4 regions of the Nonomuraea sp. NPDC049158 genome follow, and region 3 is predicted to be linked to each of the others. Evidence: riboswitches for the same ligand, from Rfam matches in the RefSeq annotation. Region 3 holds a riboswitch; each other region holds the start of a gene.

Region 1 (3,197 bases), on a different contig from region 3:
TCTTCTTCTTCGCTCGGGTGATCCGAGCGGCCATCGTCTGCTCTGACACCAGCAGTGCCCGGGCGATGTCCGGGGTCGGCAGTCCGCACACCAGCCGCAGTGTGAGCGCGAGCCGCGCCTGCTGCGCGAGGGTGGGATGGCAGCAGGTGAAGATGAGCCGCAGCCGTTCGTCGGGTACGGCGTCCTCGAGTTTCGCCGCGTCCGCCTCGTCGTGGTCCGTCAGCCTGTGCGGAGCGGGCTCGTCGGGCTCCACCAGCAGGGGCAGCTTCGACTCCTCGGCCAGGTCCAGGTCCTGCGCGACGCGCACCGTCGCGGCGAGCACGAAAGCCCACTCGCGCCGATGCGCGTCGGCCACCGCCTGTCTCGCGCCCGCCTGGCCCGCGCACCCTTGTTCCGGGGCCGTCTGTTCCGCGGCCGTCGCAGCCGTCATCGGGCGACGGGCGCGATGCCGCCTGCGACGGGACGTACCTCGACGCCGCCACGGCCCCACTGGACGGCGGGGTTGCGACGCGCCAGGTCCAGGGCGGCGTCCAGGTCAGGGGCCTCGATGACGCAGACGCCGGCGACGACTTCCTTGGCGTCGATGAAGGGCCCGTCGGTGACCGCGTCGCCGCGCAACGAGGTGTCGGCGGACCGCAGCGCGTACGCCGCGATCATGGCGCCGGAGTCGACGAGGTCGTCGGCGTGCCGCTGGCTCGCCGCCTGCTGCTCAGGGGTGTAGTCGCCGGCCGCGGCGTCGTCGAAGATGAGGATCGCGTACTGGGCCATGAGGGTCTCCTTGACTGTGCGTCCGGTCGGTACGCCTCTACGTCGGACGGGCGACGCGAATTCGACAGACCGTACGCGAACCTTCTCCAGATGCGCCCTGGCGCGACTTCAGCAAGGCACCCCCGCTACTTGACGGATCGACGAGCCGGCCGGGCTGGGCGTGGCAATTTCATGGCGATGGAATTACCCAGGTCAGGGGTGCGTTATACCCATCTGTGCGCCTGGCCTAGACAGTGAGTATCCCTCTGGCCGCGCCGCCAATGTCCGAGTACGGACGTCATACCCATCACATGCATCACAGGAAATCACCTGTGACCGCTGAACCCGCCTGTGCGCGGGACCGGGGACCCATGTCTCGATCGGGGCTAATCGGCACGACAACGTGCCGTAGGGCAGCTTCCACGCCCGAGCCCGTCAGCTAACCCGGTAAGCGGAATGGAAGCAAGGAGTAATCACCATTATCCGCACCCCCAAGATCAGCTATGCCAAGATCGCGCTCGGCGCGACCCTCACCGCCGCCGCCCTCGGCGCCCACACCGCGGCGAACGCCGACACAGCCGCCACGGCCCCCACGCAGCACACCGCCGCCGTGGCTCAGGCCGCCCCCGCCTCCGCGCAGGGCGGCAGGAACGGCGAGACCAAGGTGAACGTCACCGCCCAGCAGGTCCTGAACCTGGCCAAGGCCCAGGTCGGAACGTCCGAGGACGCCAACGGCGGCGGCACCAAGTTCCAGAAGTGGTACATGAACTCGGCCCGCGCCGCCGAGACCGTCCAGCGTGACGGCGGCAGCAGGCAGGACTACCTGAACGCCGCCTGGTGCTCGATGTTCGTCTCCTGGGTCGGCGAGGAGACCGGCGCCCGCTCCCAGGTCGGCTGGGACGCCTACACCGTCGCCCACGCCAAGTGGTTCGCCGCCAACCACCGCTGGGGCACCGTGGCCAAGCCCGGCGCCGTGGTCTTCTACTCCTGGAGCGGCAGCAAGGACCTGAGCTCCATCAGCCACGTCGGCTTCGTGGTCAAGGACAACGGCGACGGCACGATCTCCACGGTCGAGGGCAACACCGGCAACGGCAAGGTCGAGCAGCGCGTCCGTCCCACCTCCCAGGTCGTCGGCTACGGCTACCCGCAGTACGCCGCCTGACAACTGGTCTGGCGCCTGTGGCACCCCCCGAGCGGCGTCCCCCCGGAGCGGTGCGCCGACACCAGAGGTGGAAAGATCATCACATGCCGATCGATCCGCACCTGCTCGCCGTTTTCACCGCGACCACCATCGTCGCTCTGATCACCCCCGGACCGGACATGCTGTTCGTGCTGGGATGCGGTCTGCGGGGTGGGCCCCGCGCCGGGCTGCTGGCCACGGTCGGCGTGATCACGGGTGACGCGTTGTACATCGCCGCGGCCGCCGCCGGGCTCGCCGTGCTGCTGACGACGTTCCCGGTCGTGTTCACGGTGCTACGGCTCGCCGGCGCCGCGTACCTGATCTACCTCGGCGTCCAGATGATCCGCAACCGCAAGAACAGCCAGGCCGACGATCCGGCCAGCCGCGGAATGTCCGGCCGGCGTGCCTTCCTCAACGGCGTGGTCTCCTCCATGGCCAATCCGCAGACGTTCACGTTCATGGTCGCTTTCCTGCCCCAGTTCATCGATCCCGGGGCGGGGCCGGTCTGGCTGCAGTTCGCCGTCCTCGGCGCCATCCTGATCGTCCTGGAGTTCCTGGCCGACGCGACGGTCGGCGTGCTGGCCGGGCGCATCGGCGGCTGGCTGCGCGGCCGTCAGGCGGTGCGCCGCCGGATCGACGCCGCGACCGGGAGCGTGTTCATCGGTTTGGGCGTCACCCTCGCGGCCGAACGCTGACCGACTGCGGCACAGCCGGCGGAGGAACGCGGCCTCCGCCACCCACCTGGCCCCGCCCTGCCGGGCGACGCTAATCCGCGACTCTCATCTACGTGGCGGCTGGGGACATGCCCGGGAGCAGGCCGCCGGCCGCGAGCCTCACGGCAGTGACGCGAGCATTCGCTCCCCCGCCGACCGCAGGTGGCCGGTCATCGCGTCCGCCGCGGCCGGGCCGTCGCCCGCCACGACCGCCCGCACGATGGCCTCGTGCTCGGCGCGCGTGAGCTCGGCGGCGCCTTCCCTGGCGTAGAAGATCCGGAAAGCGCGCGAACGGACGAACAACCGCTCCAGCGTGTCGGCCACGACCAGGTTCCCGGACATCTGGGCGAGTTTGCCGTGCAGCAGTTCGTCGGCCTTGGCCATCGCGGTGAGGTCGCCGCCCGGCACGTCGACCTGCCGGCGCAGGAACGCCCGATCCTCCGTACGGAACTCCTGGGCGGCGCGGGCCGCAGTGGGAGGTTCGAGCAGCAGCCTGCACTCGTAGAGGTCGGAGATCGTCTTGCGGTCGGGCAGGTCGGCGGCGACGAAGCCGCGGT
Region 2 (3,197 bases), on a different contig from region 3:
GACCCTGGCCATGGTGGTGGGCAGCATGGTCGTGGGCGCGCTGATCAGCCGGACGCGCGTCTACAAGCCGTGGCTGGTGGCGGCGCCGTTCCTCCTGGTCGTGGGCACGCTGCTGTGCGCCGGCCTGACGGTGGACACGCCTGCCTGGGTGCTCGTCGGGTGGATGGCGCTGATCGGCCTCGGCATGGGCCCGATGCTCTCCGGCCTGACCGTGGCCGTGCGGGACTCGGTGCCGCCCCAGTACATGGGTACGGCCTCGGCCAACCTGACGTTCTTCCGCCAGATCGGCGGCTCGGTCGCCCTGGCGCTGGCCGGCACCGCCTACACCTCCGTCATCGCCACCGAGGCGCCGCTGCACGGGCTGGCCGCCGCGCACGCCTCGGCCGCGGCCCTGGTCATCCCCTCGCTGGGTGTGGCGGGCGCCCTCGTGGCGCTGGTCGCCCTGATCGCCATGCCCGGTGCGCGGATCGACCGGGAAACCCCGCAGCCCAAGGTCGAGGCCAGTTTCGCGTCCTGAGCGCCGTCATGGGAAGCTGGTTCTTGTCCCCAACACCAGGAGGTCCTCATGGCGGAAACACCGGAGCCGGAAGTCGACGAAACTCCCGAGGACGAGATGAAGCGCAAGTTCCGCGAGGCGCTGGATCGCAAGCGTAACCAGCATGCCGACTCGAGCGCGGGTGGCAGGGGCAACGACCCTTCCAAGATTCACGGCGCTCACGGGCCCGCCGCCAGCAAGCGTTCTTTCAGGCGGAAGAGCGGCGGTTGACCTGAGCTTTTCTGGGGGTACGGCATGCCGTACCCCCTTTTTTCTTGACCTCCTAGGTAGATCTTCGCCCGTTTCATGGCCTTATGTTTGCCTTTGTCCGGTTCGGTACCTATAGTTCATGGAGTTACCAGCCGGTGACTTTGGGGCTTCAACAGGGGAGTACCAACCGGCAGGCGCCGAATCCCGCTCGCGGGAACCGGGGAACCAAACGTTCCTTAGGGGTGAATCCGACCGCGGTCGGTAGGGCATCTCCACGTCCGAACCCGTCAGCTAACCCGGTAGGCGAGATGGAGAGGACACCTACCGCATGCGTAACCCCCGCGTCGTGCCGCCAGCCCGCGTGTTGTCGTCCGCTGACTGACCGGCACCTTCCCCCCGCTCTTCCACGCTCCACGTAGCGCCCGTTTGGCGTTTTGCCCGGCTACGCACACCTTTCGCGAGCGCAATCCCCTTGTTCCCGTATAAAGGACTTTGCTACTCCATGTCTGTTCGATCTGCCATGCTCACCGCCGCCGTCGTCGGTGCGATCTCCATCGGCGCAGGCACCGCCGCACACGCCGATTCCGGCAGTGACAAGAAGGTCCTGCTCAAGGGCAAGACCACCGCGTCCTACTTCTGGGACGACTCCTCCGGCCGCGCCGGGGACACCGGGCTGCCGGCCAGCGGCAAGCCCATGCAGAAGGGGCTCGCCGCCAGCCCGAGCTGGCCGCTCATGACCGAGGGCTACGTCGTCTACAAGGGCAAGAAGATGCCCTTCTTCGTCGGCGACCGCGGCCCGGGCGTGCCGTCCTCCAGCGGCGTCATGCTCGACCTCGACGCCAAGACCTTCGCCGCCCTGACCGGCGGCCGCTTCAACTCCAGCACGCTGGGCGTGGACGGCAACGGTGGCGCGGGCCACATCAAGATCGACTACGTCATCACCAAGTGGGGCAGTGGCCCGGGCAAGAAGAACTACCCGCTGCCCTTCTCCACCGGTTCGTACGCCGTCGTGGACCGCAACCCCGCCAAGCCCCCGAAGATCGTGGCCGAGGGCGACAAGCCCGCCGCGGTCAAGCCCGCTCCCGCCAAGGCCGTGCCGGTGGCCGCCAAGAAGGCCGACAAGGCCGAAGAGAAGGTCGTTGAGTCGAACGCCATCGGTGGCGCCGCCGCGGCGGTCGCGCTGGCGATGTTCGGCGGCTCGACGGTCGGCCGCGACCGGATCCGCAAGCTCGTCCGGCGCTGACGGCCGTCAGGTCCGAAGACGGTCTCGCTGGCGGCCGCCAGGTCCGGAGCCGACGATCTCGATGGTCGTCAAGTCCGGAGCTGGCGGTCTTTGCGTCGCGGGAAACAGAATGTCATTCTGACCTGGTGACCATTGCAGCCGCCAACGGCATCGAGATCGCGTACGAGACCTTCGGCTCACCCGGCGGACGTCCCCTGCTCCTCATCATGGGGCTCGGCGCCCAGCTCATCCACTGGGACGACGAGCTCTGCGAGCTCCTGGCGGAGCAGGGCCATCACGTCGTCAGATTCGACAACCGGGACTCCGGACTCTCCACACACCTGCACGACGAGGGCGTTCCCACACTGGGGACGTCCTCTTCGTATCTGCTGGACGACATGGCCGACGACGCCGCCGGGCTGATGGACGTCCTCGGCTGGACCGCCGCCCACGTCGTGGGCGCCTCGATGGGCGGGATGATCGCCCAGACGCTCGCCATCCGGCACCCCGAGCGGGTCCTGACCCTTACCTCGATCATGTCGACGCCCGGCCCGGACGTGGCCCCGCCCACGCCGGAGGCCAGCGCGGTGCTGCTCGCCGCGCCCCCGACCGATCGGGACGCCGTGCTCGCCCAGTCCTTGAGGACCTGGGCGGTGATCGGTTCGCCCGGCTTCGACATGGACCGGGAACGCATCCTGCGGCTGTCCGGCCAGGCGTACGACCGGTGCTTCGACCCGCCGGGCACGACCCGGCAGCTGGCCGCGATCATGGCCTCCGGTGACCGCACGGAGCGGCTCGGCACGCTGGGGATCCCCGCCCTGGTCATCCACGGCGAGGCCGACGCTCTCGTCCCGGTCGCCGCCGGCCACGCCACGGCGGCGGCGATTCCGGGCGCCACGCTGCTGACGTTCCCCGGTATGGGCCATGACCTGCCCCGGCCGCTCTGGCCGGACATCGTCGGCGCCATCACCAAGCTCACCACGAGCTGACGTAAGGGATCGGTGGAGGTCGGTGGCTCGTGTCCGCCGCGCCCGGACGCGAGCCACCGGATCTCTCAGACCTCCAGCTTCTCCTCGATCCCGCGGAGCTGGTGCCGGGCCAGCGCCAGGTTGGCCCGTGCCCGATCCAGTGCGAGATAGAGGAAGAGCCCCTTGCCGCCGCGGCCGGTGATCGGCCGGATGATGTGGTACTGGCCGCCGAGCGTGATCAGGATGTCCTCGATGGAGTCCT
Region 3 (3,197 bases):
CGAGAGGCCCTCGACCCGATCGTCCGCCTGGTGGACCGGGCGCCCGCGCAGCCCTTCATCCCACGGCTGGCGCTGGCGATCGGCCAGATCCACTTGGGGGACGGCCGGCCGGACCTCGCGATCGAGTCGTACCGCCGCGAGGCTTCCTGGTCCGGAGGCGACGCCTCGGACGAGGATCTCGCGCTCGAGACCCGCATAGCTCTCGTGGCCGCCCTGCGCGCGGCCGGTGACCTCGCGGCGGCCGAGCGCAGCTGCTCGGGCGCCCTCGAACTCGCCAGAACCCAGGGGATGCCGAGGCTGATCGCCGCCGCGCTGGAGCAGCAGGCGTTCCTGGCCGACCCGGATCGGGCCGTACTCCTGCACCACGAGGCCCTCGCCCTACGAGCCGAGCACGGACTCCGCCTGGCCTGCCTGGACAGTCTGGACGCGCTGGTCTCCCTGGCCGCCCAACGCGGCTCGCCGCTCCAGGCCGCCCGCCTGCTGGGCGCCTGCGACCGGGCGCGGGACGATCTGGGCTGTCCACGGCCGGACCACACCCTCCATACGGAGCCGGCCCTGGGGGCGCCCGAGTACGACGACGCGCTGGCCGAGGGCCGTCTGATGGACCTCGACGAGGCCATCGCCTACGCGCGGCGGGCCCGCACCACCCGGCGGCGGCCGGCGAGCGGCTGGGCCAGCCTGACCCCCGCCGAGCGCGAGGTCGTCCAGCTGGCCGTCGACGGGCTGACGAACCCGGAGATCGGCAAACGGCTCTTCATGAGCCGCAGTACGGTCAAGACGCACCTGGCTCACGTGTACGCGAAGCTGGGTGTCGCGAACCGTACCGAACTGGCCACATCAGTGGCATCAACGGTTCCCGACTAGCCGCGTGGTCTCGTCGTCGGCGGGGAAATACGCCTCGACGGCGACCCCTTCCAGGGTGATGTCGAACGCCGCGCCGAACGTCGTGATCGTACTGAAGAAGCAGAGCTCGTCCCCCCGATGCGTGATCCGTACGGGCAACGCGATGTCTGCGGGGTCGGGCAGAGGCGCCTCGCCATCGTCTCCATAGGTCAGCAGCTCCTCGTAGAGCGCGCTCAGCTCCGGATCACCCGCGCGGGCGACCTGCCTGGCGAGCCGGGGCAGCAGGAACCCGCGGACCTGCGCCAGGTTCCGCACGCGTGGCGCGAACCCGTCCGGATGCAGGCCGAGTCGCATCATGTTCACCGGCGGCCGCAGGAGGGCCGGGTCCACGTCGTCGAGGAAGACGTTCATGGCGTCGTTGGCCAGTAACAGGTTCCACCGGTGGTCCAGGGCCATCGCCGGATACGGCTCGTGACCGCGCAGGATCCGCTGGAGCGCCTCGTACGCCTTGCCCAGGTCGGGGTCGTCAAGCGGGCGCTCGGGGTAGATGGGCGCGTACCCGGCCGCGAGCAGCAGCCGGTTGCGCGCGCGCAGCGGCACATCGAGCTGCTCGGCCAGGCGCAGCACCATGGACCGGCTCGGGATCGTCCGCCCGGTCTCGACGAAGCTGACGTGCCGCGCGGACACGTCGGTCTGGAGGGCCAGGTCGAGCTGCGTGAGCCCGCGCAGGTGCCGCCAGTCTCGCAGCAACTCCCCTATCGGCTGATCCATGTGCATAGTGGCTGGTTCTACCTGGCCTTCCAGGGTGGTGTCGATTACCTGCCATGTCATGCCCGCCTAGTTGACGCCCGATTTTAGACAGTTTACAAGTCTTTGACCGTTTTGTTAGTGTTCGTCCCGCCTAATCCACTCACCCGCGTGGAGCCGGGGACCCAAGTTCCCTCTGGGGCGAATCGGCATAGCCGTAGGGCCACTTCCAGGCCCGAGCCCGTCAGCTAACCCGGTAGGCCGTATGGAAGGACACAGCAGTGGCTCCCCTCGCCATCTGCCTGGCGGCAGCCGTCGCCGGGCTCACTCTGGCCGCTCCAGCTCACGCCGACCCCACCACCCCTACCGGCCCCAGCACCTCTACCGGCACCGAGAGCAAGCCCGTCCAGCAGCAGACGGGCCAGACCACTCCGGCCTGGAAGGTCGCCCTGAAGTTCGCCATGAAGAAGCGCGGTATCCCGTACGTCTGGGGCGGGACCAGCGACAGCGGCTACGACTGCTCCGGGCTCATGCTCAAGGCGTACAAGCACGCCGGGATCGAGCTGCCGCGCACCACGACGGAGCAGTACAGCGCGTTCTCCAAGAAGATCTCCTGGGCCCACCTCAAGCCAGGTGACCTGGTCTTCTTCCACGGACTCGGGCACGTGGGGATGATCTCGAGGCCCGGATACATGGTGCACGCGCCGCACACCGGAGACGTGGTCAAGGAGGAGAAGCTCTCCGACTGGCGCAGGGACTCGTTCGCGGGCGCCGTACGGCCGGACCCCAAGGGCGTGCGGCTCTCCATCGAGCAACGCAAGACCACCCTGCTCACCGCCGGCCTGTGGCCAACGGCGGGGGCCCTGCGGACCAAGGTCCGGTAGCGCCCCGGCTCAGTGACGGAAGCCGTCACGGCGTGCGGAACCCCCGGAAGGTCACGGGCTTGCGGGTCTCGAATCCGAGCCGCTCGTAGAGGGCGATCGCGCCGGTGTTCGCCTCGGCCACATGTATGAAGGGACGTTCGTCACGAGCCACGATCCGGGCGACGAGCGCACCGACCAGGCGGGCGGCATGGCCTCGCCCGCGTGCCTCGGGGGCGGCGGCCCCGGCTTGGCCCGCGCGACGAGATCGAGCATCTCGGGCACGCTGTCCCTGCCGAGTTCGACCACCTCGGTGCCGGTCTCGGCAGGGCGGCGGCCGCCGCCGGACCAGGTCATCTGGCGGCCTTCGAGGACGAAGACCGGCTCCCAGTCCGGCGGCGGCACCGTTGCGCGGCTGAACATGTCGGCGAGCTCGCCTCGGCCGAGCAGCCGGGCGAGGTCGGCCCACTCCTGCGGATCCGGGTCGGCGCTCACCGCGGAGAAGGTCGCGACATCCGGCTGGTAAGTGGCCGCCCTGCCGAGCCGGCGGGCATGGTGCGCGTGGTGACCGCGCAGTGATGCGCCCACCGGGTCATCGAGCGCGATGGCGTCCCGGTTCGCCATGGTGCTGTGCCTCTCATGTCGTACGGTGCTGACGCCTGCCCAGCTGGGCAGCGATCAGGTCCAGCCGGTCATCCTACGGGCACAAGGCTGTGGCACCTCTCGGAACAGATCCTGATGTTCAGT
Region 4 (3,197 bases), on a different contig from region 3:
GCCACCGGGGTGGCGTGGGCGGGCGAGCAGTCGCCGGGTCACCCGCAGATGGCCCAGCGCCTGCTGTCGCTCGCGATGACCGGCCTGGCCCGCTGACGGTCACCTATCCAGCATCCGGATGGGGAGATTTCCGGATTGCTGGGGTGATCTTCTGCTCCACCTCGTCCTGCTCCTACATCCCGGGCAGTCTGGTCTCCGTGGGCAGCACGAGCAAGGCCACCAGCGGCGCCTACTACAGCGGTAAGTGGAAGGTGAAGGGCTGCTACGTGACCGACGGCTGCTGAGGCGCCCGCCGCGTCGCCGCCGAGCATCTTCCCCCTGACGCCTGGGATCCAACGCCGATCTCCCCGCGACGCCGTGGCGCTGCGGGGAGATCGGGCGGGGGGCTGGTCCTGCGTCAGATGTGCTCGGCGGGGTTCGCCGGGAGGTAGAAGTTCCAACTGCCGTGTCCCTCGTGGGCGCCGCCTGCGGGGCAGTGCCCGTTGTCGGGGCGGCCGTTCCACCAAAGGGTGTAGCACTTGTTGCAGAAGCGCCAGTTGTCCTGCTGCGTCGTCGGTGACATGTCCCCTCCTCCAGTATCGAGAACCGGCTCGCTGTCCGGCCACCGTCAGTGTCTGAGGTGACGGCAGGCCCGTGACATCCCCAAACTTGGGGGGTTGCGGTCTGATAGGCAGATAGGGCAGCCATGCGCTGTTAAGCGCAACGTGGTGGGCTTTTTGGTAGCAAGTACGGGAGCGTCGCCTCCGAGGAGCCGCTCACGGCAGCGCGAGGGGAGCGGCGCCTGACCGCCGCGCCAGGGAAAACGCACGCCAGGGAAGTCGCACGCCAGGGGAGACGCCGACGAGCGCGCGTCCAGAAGGACGCGCGCTCGTCGGCAGAAGAGCCCTCGATCAGGAAGTCGTCAGGCGCCGTAGCTCGGGTAGCCGTAGCCGACCACCTGGGACGTCGGCCGGACGCGCTGCTGGACGCTGCCGTTGCCGGTGTTGCCCTCGATCGTGGAGATCGTCCCGTCGTGGTTGTCCTTGACGACGAACCCGACATGCTCGATGTCGTCCAGGCTCTTGCTGCCGCCCCACGAGAAGAACACCACGGCACCCGGCTTCGGGGTCGTGCCCCAGTGGTTGTTGTGGGCGAACCACTTCGCGTGCTCGACCGTGTAAGCGTCCCAGCCGACCATGCTGCGCGCGCCGGACTGGTCGCCGACCCACGAGACGAACATCGAGCACCAGGCGGCGTTCAGGTAGTCAGCCCGGGTGCCGCCGTCGCGCCTGAGGGTCTCCAGGGCGCGGGGGGAGTTCATGTACCACTTCTGGAACTTGGTGCCGCCACCGTAGGCGTTCTCAGTGGTGCCGACCTGGGCCTTGGCCAGCGCCAGAACTCGCGAGACCGTGGCCTTGGCCTTGATCTCGCTCTCCGGGTGGCTCTTCGCGGCGGCGTGTGCCGGAGCCGCGGCGGCGTGGGCGGTGGTGGTGTCCGCGTGGGCGGCGGACTGGCCGGCGAGGGCGGCGGCCGCGACGCTCACGCCGAGGACGGCGTGAGCGAAGGTCGACTTGGTGGCACGAAAAAGATGGGACTTGGCCATCGAGGGGGTACTCCTTGCTTCCATGCCGCTTACCGGGTTAGCTGACGGGTTCGGACGTGGAAGCTGTCCTACGGCACGTGACGTGCCGATACACCCCAAAGGACGATGGGTCCCCGGTTCCGCGCGAGGCGGATTCAGCGGTCACAGGACGGTCCTGTGATGCCTTTGTGCGATGGTCTGGCAACGAACGGACAAACCGGACGTATGCCTCATATGACCACAAAGGTAATGCAAGAGGCAAGGGTCTTACAAATGGATAAATCGCCAGCTAAGAGAGCTGCTCCCTCGCGTCGGCCAGAAGCCCCATCATGGCAAGGCTTTCGTCAAGTGGCATGATCGCGGATTCGGTCCTGCCTTCGGCCATGGCGTCCCGTACCTCGCGTACCTCGCCCGCGTACCCGTTGTCCGCCGGATCGAGCACGAGCTCCTCCGTCTCCATCGACGGCCCGCTCAGCACGACCCGCTCCGGCGCCCAGAACGGCGCCGTGATGTGGGCGCGCATGTCGGTGCCCACCACGAGGGCGTCGTTCGCGTACGGACCCAGCAGCGAGCACTCCACCAGCGCCCGCCTGCCGCCCGGATAGACCAGCACCCCGCCCGCCTCCGCGTCCACCCCTGAGGGCGCGAGCGAGCCCGTGACGTGCATCTCTGAGGGCATCCCGAGCAGCAGCTGCGCCAGTCCGAACGAGTAGACGCCCAGGTCGAGCAGCGCACCGCCGCCCAGCTCCGGCGCCCACAGCCGGTGCGCGGGGTCATACGGAGCCTTGAAGCCGAACGACGCCTGGACCGAGCGGATCTCCCCGAACCGGGGATCGGCGGCCACCCGCTGGATGAGCGGGTTGAACCGGGTCCACATGGCTTCCATCAGGAACACCCCGGCCTCGCGCGCGAGGCGGACCATCCGCTCGGCGTCGGCGACGGACGCGGCGAGCGGCTTCTCGCACAACACCGCCTTGCCCGCCGCGATCGCCGCCTCGGCGACCTCCAGGTGCTGGGCGTGCGGGGTGGCCACGTAGATCGCGTCGACGCCGGGGTCGGCGCACAGCTCCGCGTACGAGCCGTACGCCGACTCGGCGTCCAGTGCCGAGGCCAGCGCCCGCGCGCGGCCGAGGTCACGCGAGCCGACGGCGGCCACCCGCATCCCCGGTTCCGCGGCGATGACCGCCCCGACCTTTGCAGCGATGACACCCGTGGCCGCTATGCCCCATGCGAGATCCTTCATGGGGAAAGATCCTAGGGACTTACCCCATCCAGCTGAAAGTCTCCGGGTCGGGCCCGATCCGGCCGTCCTGCTTGGTCAGGGCGCCGATGGCCGCCATGTCCTCGGTGTCGAGGACGAAGTCGAACACCTCGGAGTTCTCCTTGATCCGCGCGGGCGTGACCGACTTGGGGATCGTCACGTTGCCCAGCTGGATGTGCCAGCGCAGCACGATCTGGGCGGGCGTCTTGCCGTGCTTCTCCGACAGCACGGCCAGCGCCGGGTCGCCGAGCAGGCCCTTGCCCTGCCCCAGCGGGCTCCACGCCTCGGTGAGGATGCCGTTGGCCTCGTGGAACTCCCGTAGCCCGCGCTGCTGGAAGTACGGGTGCAGCTCGATCTGGTTGATGGACGGAATGA

Evidence for each region. Region 3 has a riboswitch for cyclic di-AMP ahead of AB0B61_RS39535 (C40 family peptidase). Riboswitches for the same ligand answer to the same signal wherever they lie in the genome.
Region 1: it holds a riboswitch for cyclic di-AMP, as region 3 does, so the genes downstream of both, AB0B61_RS40885 (CHAP domain-containing protein) here and AB0B61_RS39535 (C40 family peptidase) in region 3, are expected to answer to the same signal.
Region 2: it holds a riboswitch for cyclic di-AMP, as region 3 does, so the genes downstream of both, AB0B61_RS05455 (hypothetical protein) here and AB0B61_RS39535 (C40 family peptidase) in region 3, are expected to answer to the same signal.
Region 4: it holds a riboswitch for cyclic di-AMP, as region 3 does, so the genes downstream of both, AB0B61_RS17705 (CHAP domain-containing protein) here and AB0B61_RS39535 (C40 family peptidase) in region 3, are expected to answer to the same signal.

The regions. Positions count from the first base shown of each region.
Region 1 covers NZ_JBEZDM010000027.1:85,411-88,607, forward strand. The annotation lists gene AB0B61_RS40875 (DUF6596 domain-containing protein) at 1-430, opposite strand, end outside; gene AB0B61_RS40880 (YciI family protein) at 427-768, opposite strand; cyclic di-AMP (ydaO/yuaA leader) riboswitch at 1,075-1,216, shown strand; gene AB0B61_RS40885 (CHAP domain-containing protein) at 1,358-1,909, shown strand; gene AB0B61_RS40890 (LysE family translocator) at 1,993-2,622, shown strand; gene AB0B61_RS40895 (GntR family transcriptional regulator) at 2,761-3,197, opposite strand, start outside.
Region 2 covers NZ_JBEZDM010000002.1:282,578-285,774, reverse strand. The annotation lists gene AB0B61_RS05465 (MDR family MFS transporter) at 1-517, shown strand, start outside; gene AB0B61_RS05460 (DUF5302 domain-containing protein) at 566-766, shown strand; cyclic di-AMP (ydaO/yuaA leader) riboswitch at 931-1,066, shown strand; gene AB0B61_RS05455 (hypothetical protein) at 1,248-1,988, shown strand; gene AB0B61_RS05450 (alpha/beta hydrolase) at 2,114-2,956, shown strand; gene AB0B61_RS05445 (hypothetical protein) at 3,022-3,197, opposite strand, start outside.
Region 3 covers NZ_JBEZDM010000025.1:108,165-111,361, forward strand. The annotation lists gene AB0B61_RS39525 (LuxR C-terminal-related transcriptional regulator) at 1-864, shown strand, start outside; gene AB0B61_RS39530 (helix-turn-helix transcriptional regulator) at 847-1,614, opposite strand; cyclic di-AMP (ydaO/yuaA leader) riboswitch at 1,732-1,868, shown strand; gene AB0B61_RS39535 (C40 family peptidase) at 1,872-2,474, shown strand; gene AB0B61_RS39540 (GNAT family N-acetyltransferase) at 2,500-2,919, opposite strand.
Region 4 covers NZ_JBEZDM010000007.1:99,686-102,882, reverse strand. The annotation lists gene AB0B61_RS17720 (helix-turn-helix domain-containing protein) at 1-96, shown strand, start outside; gene AB0B61_RS17715 (hypothetical protein) at 144-284, shown strand; gene AB0B61_RS17710 (hypothetical protein) at 398-562, opposite strand; gene AB0B61_RS17705 (CHAP domain-containing protein) at 902-1,582, opposite strand; cyclic di-AMP (ydaO/yuaA leader) riboswitch at 1,594-1,732, opposite strand; gene AB0B61_RS17700 (Gfo/Idh/MocA family oxidoreductase) at 1,851-2,804, opposite strand; gene AB0B61_RS17695 (aldo/keto reductase) at 2,824-3,197, opposite strand, start outside.